3 regions of the Methylopila sp. 73B genome follow, and region 1 is predicted to be linked to each of the others. Evidence: riboswitches for the same ligand, from Rfam matches in the RefSeq annotation. Region 1 holds a riboswitch; each other region holds the start of a gene.
The links. Region 1 has a riboswitch for thiamine pyrophosphate ahead of thiO (glycine oxidase ThiO). Riboswitches for the same ligand answer to the same signal wherever they lie in the genome.
Positions count from the first base shown of each region.

Region 2: it holds a riboswitch for thiamine pyrophosphate, as region 1 does, so the genes downstream of both, thiC (phosphomethylpyrimidine synthase ThiC) here and thiO (glycine oxidase ThiO) in region 1, are expected to answer to the same signal.
Region 3: it holds a riboswitch for thiamine pyrophosphate, as region 1 does, so the genes downstream of both, K244_RS0102490 (ABC transporter permease) here and thiO (glycine oxidase ThiO) in region 1, are expected to answer to the same signal.

Region 1 is NZ_JAFV01000001.1:1,512,062-1,514,317, reverse strand. Features, by position in the region: gene thiO (glycine oxidase ThiO) at 1-834, opposite strand, end outside; TPP riboswitch at 885-985, opposite strand; gene edd (phosphogluconate dehydratase) at 1,044-2,256, opposite strand, start outside.
Region 2 is NZ_JAFV01000001.1:149,035-151,290, forward strand. Features, by position in the region: gene K244_RS0100725 (2,3-bisphosphoglycerate-dependent phosphoglycerate mutase) at 1-196, shown strand, start outside; gene K244_RS0100730 (DUF4239 domain-containing protein) at 234-992, opposite strand; TPP riboswitch at 1,098-1,207, shown strand; gene thiC (phosphomethylpyrimidine synthase ThiC) at 1,288-2,256, shown strand, end outside.
Region 3 is NZ_JAFV01000001.1:516,379-518,634, forward strand. Features, by position in the region: gene K244_RS0102485 (ABC transporter substrate-binding protein) at 1-339, opposite strand, end outside; gene K244_RS0102490 (ABC transporter permease) at 363-1,187, opposite strand; TPP riboswitch at 1,178-1,281, opposite strand; gene K244_RS0102495 (pyridoxal phosphate-dependent aminotransferase) at 1,584-2,256, shown strand, end outside.

The DNA of each region.
Region 1 (2,256 bases):
CACGTCCGCTCGGGTTTCGACGATCTCAGCCTCGCCGAACGCCGGGTGCAGCGCATAGGCCGCATTCAGCAGATCGACCACCGAGCGCACGACGGGGCCGCGCCGCTCCGCGCTCTCGATCATGGTCGCGCCCAGCATGAACAGGCCGTCGGCCCGGGGCACGACGTAGAATGGGATGCGCGGATGCAGCAGTCGCACCGGCCGCTGGAACGCGATCTCCGGGGTGCGCACGACAAGCATCTCGCCGCGCACGCCGCGGAGATCAGGGAACGCGGCGCGGGCCGCAAAACCACGGCAGTCCACCACGGCGTCGCCTTCGGCGCCTTCGGCGTCGGCCTCGACGCCGAAGCGGATGCGGCCGCCGAGCGCCGCCAATCGGACCTCGAGCCCCGCCAGCGCGGCGCGTGGGTCGAGGTGGGCTTCGTTGGGGAAGAACAGGCCGGAGCGAAATCGCCCCGCGAGGTCGGGCTCAAGCGCGGCGACGCCGTCGCCGTCGAGCGTCTCGAAGCGGGAGGTGCGGCGGGCGAAGCGGGCGAGTTCGGCGTTGTCGCGGGCAGGGGCGACCACTAGCGTGCCTTGGCGCACGACGCCGTCGACATGCGCGGGCCACCAGTCGAGCGCCACCTGGCCCCCGGCGATCACCGCCTCCTCGGCGCTCTCCCGCTCGCACCAGGGCGCGAGCATGCCGCCGGCGGACCAGGAGCAGGCGCGCTCGCCCACGCGCACCCCGCGTTCGAGCACGGTCACGTCCGCGCCGCGCTCCGCGAGCTCGACGGCGGTGGTCAGACCGGCGACGCCGGCTCCGAGAACGGTGACGCGCGTCTGCGCGGCCATGGCGTGCGGCTTTCACAAGCGGGTCACCGCCGGCGAACGTCGGGAAGCGTCTTGAAGAGGCGCCCCGTTCCTTCGCCGGCATGACCCGGATCAGGTTCAAAGGGTTCGGCGATCGCCGTCTCAGCCCATGCGGGCGCCCCTCGGAGTAAGGAGACGATGGGGATCGCCGCCGCTTGTGTCAACCTGCCGCAGCGAGAAGGAGGTCGCCCTCAGAGGGCGCTCGCGCCCTGTTCCGCCGGGCCCACCGCCGCGCGGAAGGCGGCGAACAGGTTGCGCCCCATGCCGAACTGCGGCTCGGTCGCCTCCCAAGCGTTCTCGCGCGCCGCGAACTCGGCCGCGTCCACCAGAACCTCCAGACTGCCGGTCTCGGCGTCGACGCGGATGACGTCGCCGTCGCGGATCTTGCCGATCGGCCCGCCGTGGGCGGCCTCCGGCGTCACGTGGATCGCGGCCGGGACCTTGCCGGAGGCGCCGGACATGCGCCCGTCGGTGACAAGCGCAACCTTGTGGCCGCGCTTCTGCAGCACCGAGAGCGCGGGCGTGAGCCGGTGCAACTCCGGCATGCCGTTGGCCTTGGGTCCCTGGAAGCGCACCACCGCCACCACGTCGCGGTCGAGTTCGCCCGCGCGGAACGCGGCCTCCAGCCCGTCCTGCGTCGTGAACACCCGCGCCGGCGCCTCGACGATCCAGCGATCGCGGTCGACTGCGGAGACCTTGATGACCGCGCGCCCCATGTTGCCGTCGAGCAGGCGCAGGCCGCCATCCGCCTGGAACGGCTCGGCCACCGGGCGCAGCACCGAGAGGTCGCCGCTTTGAGGCTCGATGTCCTTCCAGACGATCTCCTCGCCCACGAGCGTCGGCTCCTTGACGTATTCCGAGAGCCCCGGACCCATGACGGTGAGCACGTCGTCGTGCAGCAGGCCTGCGCCGCGAAGCTCGCGGATGAGGAAGCCCATGCCCCCGGCGGCGTGGAAGTGGTTCACGTCGGCCGAGCCGTTGGGATAGATGCGGCAGAGCAGGGGCGTCGCGGCCGAGAGCCGGTCGAAATCGTCCCAGGTCAGCGTGATGCCGGCCGCCTTCGCCATGGCGACGAGGTGGATCGCGTGGTTGGTGGAGCCGCCGGTGGCGTTCAGACCGACAATGCCGTTGACGAAGGCCTTCTCGTCCAGGATTTGGCCGATCGGCGCGTAGCCGTTGCCCGAACGGGTGATCGCGAGCGCCTGGTTCACCGTCGCCGTGGTCAGCGCGTCGCGCAGGGGGGTGTTCGGCGGCACAAAGCTAGAGCCCGGCAGGTGAAGGCCCATGATCTCCATGAGCATCTGGTTGGAGTTCGCCGTGCCGTAGAAGGTGCAGGTGCCGGGCGAGTGGTAGCTGGCGCTTTCGGCCTCCAGCAGCTCGGCGCGGCCGATTTTGCCCTCGGCG
Region 2 (2,256 bases), 1.4 Mb from region 1:
CGTGCTGCTGGTGGGGCACGGCAACGCGCTGCGCTCGATGCTCATGCGGCTCGACGGCATCGATCCGGAGACGATCGAAGACGTGAATATCGGGACCGCGCAGATCCTGATCTACACGCTGGCCGAGGACGGCGAGCGGCTCGTCAAGGCGCGCCTGCCGTCAGGCGATCTCGCCGAAGGTCCGCCGGCGGCCTGAGGCGACGCGGGGCGTCGGGCGTCCTGAGCGCTTGTCCTTACCGCCGGATGTGCGCGAGCGCCGTCTCCATCGCGCTCGGCGACACGCGGATCGAACCGGTGAACGGCGAGTCCATGTCGAGGATGAGAAACAACGCGCTGGAGATCAGCGCGGCGCCGACCACGAGCGTCGAGATCACGACGGCGTTCGCCGGGGCGCGGTAGCTGAAGCTTGCGAAGATCAGCGTCAGCCACGCCGTCAGCACCGCGAGCAGCGGGGCCGGCACCGTGCCGTCCCAATGCTCGATCAGGGCCCAGCGCAGCTCGATGACCTTCTGGAAGCGCTGCCGCCATTCGATCTTCAACGCGGCGCGCTCGTCGTCGGCCGGGTGGAGGTCGCGCAGCGCCGCGCCGACGTCGTCCAGCAGCTTCTCGGCCGCAACGTCCTCGACCACCGGCGCCGCGTCGGTGGTGGGCCACGTGCCTTCAATCGCGCGCTCGACGTAGACCGCGAGCCTTGCGCGGGCGTCCGCCGTCTCCGGCCCATAGGCCCGCAAGGTGCGGTCGAGCAGGATGAGCTCGGTCGCGAAGGCGTGGACGTTGTGGTCGATGGCGTCGAACGCCGTCTTCGACGAGTTGATGAGGAGGCCGAGCACCAGCGACGTCATCACCACGAAGATGTTCGCGGTGAGCCGCACCACGTTGTGCGTCTCCTCGTTCCGGTGGCGCTCCGGCAGGCGCGGATGGAAGGCCAGGCAGCCGAACGAGGCGAGGACGAGGCCGAGAAAGGTCGCCAGGGCGACAAGGTGCTCGATCATTCGAGTACGCCAGATTGCGGGCCCGCGATCGCGGAGCCTCTCGTCACAGTCACGCTAGCAGCGACGACGGCGTCTCGACATCCCCGTCGGCCGCTTCTACCCTCGCGCCATTCCGAGGGGCGTCCCGCTGCGATGCGGGACTGAGATGGCCAGAGGCCGATCCCTTTGAACCTGATCCGGGTCATGCCGGCGAAGGGACGGGAACCGATAAGCCAAGGGGCGTCCGCGTCCGGGCTCTCCCTGACAATCGTCAGAATCCGGATCTCCCAACGAGAAACGCTCGAGGAGATTCCCATTGAACGTCCACATCCCTCCGAAAGACGCGAAAGCCGCGCCGACCAGCGTCACCACCGGGCCGATCTTCGGCTCGCGCAAGGTCTACGCCTCGCCGAAGTCGCACCCTGAGCTCCGGGTGCCGTTCCGCGAGATCGGCTTGAGCGATCCGAACGAGCCGCCGGTGCGGGTCTATGATCCGTCCGGCCCCTACACCGAGGACGACGTCGCGGTCGATCTCGCCGCCGGCCTGCCGCCGGTGCGCGAGCGCTGGATCGCCGCCCGCGGCTACACCGTCGTGGCCGGCCGCGCCGTGAAGCCCGAAGACAACGGCAACGTCTCCGCCGATCGGCTGGTGGCGCCCTGTCCCGCGACGCGCGCGATCCGCGAGGCCTCCGCCGGCCAGCTCGTCACCCAGTACGAGTTTGCGAAGGCCGGGATCGTCACCGAGGAGATGGTCTACGTCGCTTTCCGCGAGAACCTCGCCCGCGAACAGGCGCTGGAAGGCGCGGGCCTCCGGCGGGGTGACGGGGAGGACTTCGGCGCCGAAATCCCGGCCTTCGTCACCCCGGAGTTCGTGCGCTCCGAGGTCGCGCGGGGCCGGGCGATCATCCCGGCCAACATCAACCACGTCGAGCTGGAGCCGATGGCGATCGGCCGGAACTTCCTGGTCAAGGTCAACGCCAACATCGGCAACTCCGCGGTCACCTCGGGCGCGGCCGAGGAGGTGGAGAAGCTGGTCTGGGCGCTCCGCTGGGGCGCGGACACGGTGATGGACCTCTCGACGGGGCGCAACATCCACAACATCCGCTCCTGGATCCTGCGCAACGCGCCGGCGCCGATCGGCACCGTGCCGATCTACCAGGCGCTCGAGAAGGTCGACGGCGATCCGCTGAAGCTCGACTGGGAGGTGTTCAAGGACACGCTCATCGAGCAGGCCGAGCAGGGCGTCGACTACTTCACCATCCACGCCGGCGTGCGGCTCGCGCAT
Region 3 (2,256 bases), 1.0 Mb from region 1:
CTTCAGCGCGATGAGGGTGTTGAGCGGGGTGTCGATGAGCGTCGCAAAGCGCACGAGCGGCAGGCCCGCGGCCACCTGCTGGTGCAGCTCCGGCTGGTAGGTCACCGCCACGTCGCCCTGCTTCGCCGCGACGAGGCGCGGCGGCTGGCTCGGGTCGGCCGGCGCGATCAGCTCCACGTCGAGACCGTGGCGGGCGAAGAAGCCGCCCTCCTTGGCGACGACCAACGGGGCGTGATCGGGGTTCACATACCAGTCGAGCAGCACCACCAGCTTCTCGGCGGCGGCCGAGGGGCTCGCGGCGATCAGGAGGGCTGCGAAGGCGAGGGCGAGGCGGATCATCGGGACGGGCTCGGGGTCGGAGGTCAGGAGTCGCGGCGGCCGTGCTCCGGCGACCAGTGGATGAGGCGCGCAAGCGCCCAGTCGACCGCGAACCAGAGGCTGGCGGCGACTACGGCGAGGATGATGAGCGCGGCGAACAGCAGGTCGGTCTGCATCCGCGCGTTGGCGTGGATCATGACGAAGCCGAGGCCGGACGACGCGCCGACCCATTCGCCGACCACCGCCCCGATGGGGGCGGCCGCGGCGGCGAGCTTCAGCCCGGTGCCGAAGGCCGGCAGCGCCGAGGGCAGGCGGATCAGCAACAGGGTTTTCAGCGGCGAGGCGCCGTAGAGACGGGCGAGGTCGATCAGGTTCGGGTCGGCCCGGCGCAGGCCGTCGTAGAAGGCCGAGGTGACGGGGAAGAACACGATCAGCGCCGCCATCGCGAGCTTCGACCCGAGGCCGAAGCCGAGCCACAGCACGAGCAGCGGCGCGATCGCGAACACCGGAACCGCTTGGGCCACGATCAGCGGCGGCAGAAGCCAGCGGCGGAGCGCGGGGAGCGTGGCGATGGCGAGCGCGGCGATCGCGCCGACGGCCACGCCGATCGCGAGCCCGCCGACGATCTCGGTCAGCGTGGTCAGCGTCTGGCGGGCGAGAAAGCCGGACTGCGCGATCAGCGCGGCGCCCACGCGGGCCGGCGGCGGCAGCAGGAACGGGGGCGTGCCCGACAGGGTGACGAAGGCCTGCCAGGCGGCGATCAGAACGCCAAGCGTCACCGCCAGCCGTCCGAACGCCATGAGGGCGCGCCGGGGCCTTGCGGTCGTGTCGGACAAGGGGGCGACGAGCCGATGTGCGGCGTCCGCCATCTCGCAATCCCTCCGCCGGTATGAGCCGGATCAGGTTCGATGGGTCCGGCGTCGCCGCCGTCTCAGCCCGGTGTGGGCGCCCCATGGAGATGAGACGACAGCGTTAGCCGAGCCCTCCGGGCCACGCAACGGGAGCGAGGGTCAAAAAAAACGCCGCCCGGGGCGCGGGCGGCGTTTCATGCGTTCAGCCGGGTTGGAAGCTCGGCCGTATTAGAGGGTTCACAGGCGCAGAACGCCCGATGGTGAGGTTGGTTCCGCGGCCGTCGCGGAAATTTCGCGGGGGCGACTGCGACGCGCCTGACCGGCGGCCGGCATGCGCCGCCGCGTCTTGCCTCCGGCCCGCGCCGCGGCCTAGGGTCCGCCCCGTCATTTTCGCCTGAAGACGGAGCCTTCCCGATGGCCTTCCTCGCCGACACGCTTTCGCGCGTAAAGCCTTCCGCCACCATCGCGGTGTCGCAGAAGGCGCGGGACCTGAAAGCCCAGGGGCGCGACGTGATCGGCCTCGGCGCCGGCGAGCCGGACTTCGATACGCCGCAGAACATCAAGGACGCCGCGATCGACGCCATCCGCCGCGGCGAGACCAAGTACCCGCCCGTCGCCGGCATCCCCCCCCTGCGCGAGGCGATCGCGCAGAAGTTCAAACGCGAGAACGGGCTCGACTACAAGCCGACGCAGACGCTGGTGGCGACCGGCGGCAAGCAGATCCTCTACAACGCCTTCGTTGCCACGCTGAACCCCGGCGACGAGGTCATCATCCCGACGCCCTACTGGGTGAGCTACCCCGAGATGGTGGCGATCAACGGCGGGACGCCCGTGTTCCTGCCGACCACGCTGGAGCAGGACTTCAAGGTCCGTCCCGAGGCGCTCGAAGCCGCGATCACTCCCAAGACCAAGTGGGTGCTGTTCAACTCGCCGTCGAACCCGTCCGGCGCGGCCTACACCCGCGCGGAGTTGAAGGCGATCACCGACGTGCTGCTGCGGCACGAGCACGTGTGGATCCTGACCGACGACATGTACGAGCACCTGGTGTTCGGCGGCTTCGAGTTCACCACGCCGGCGCAGGTGGAGC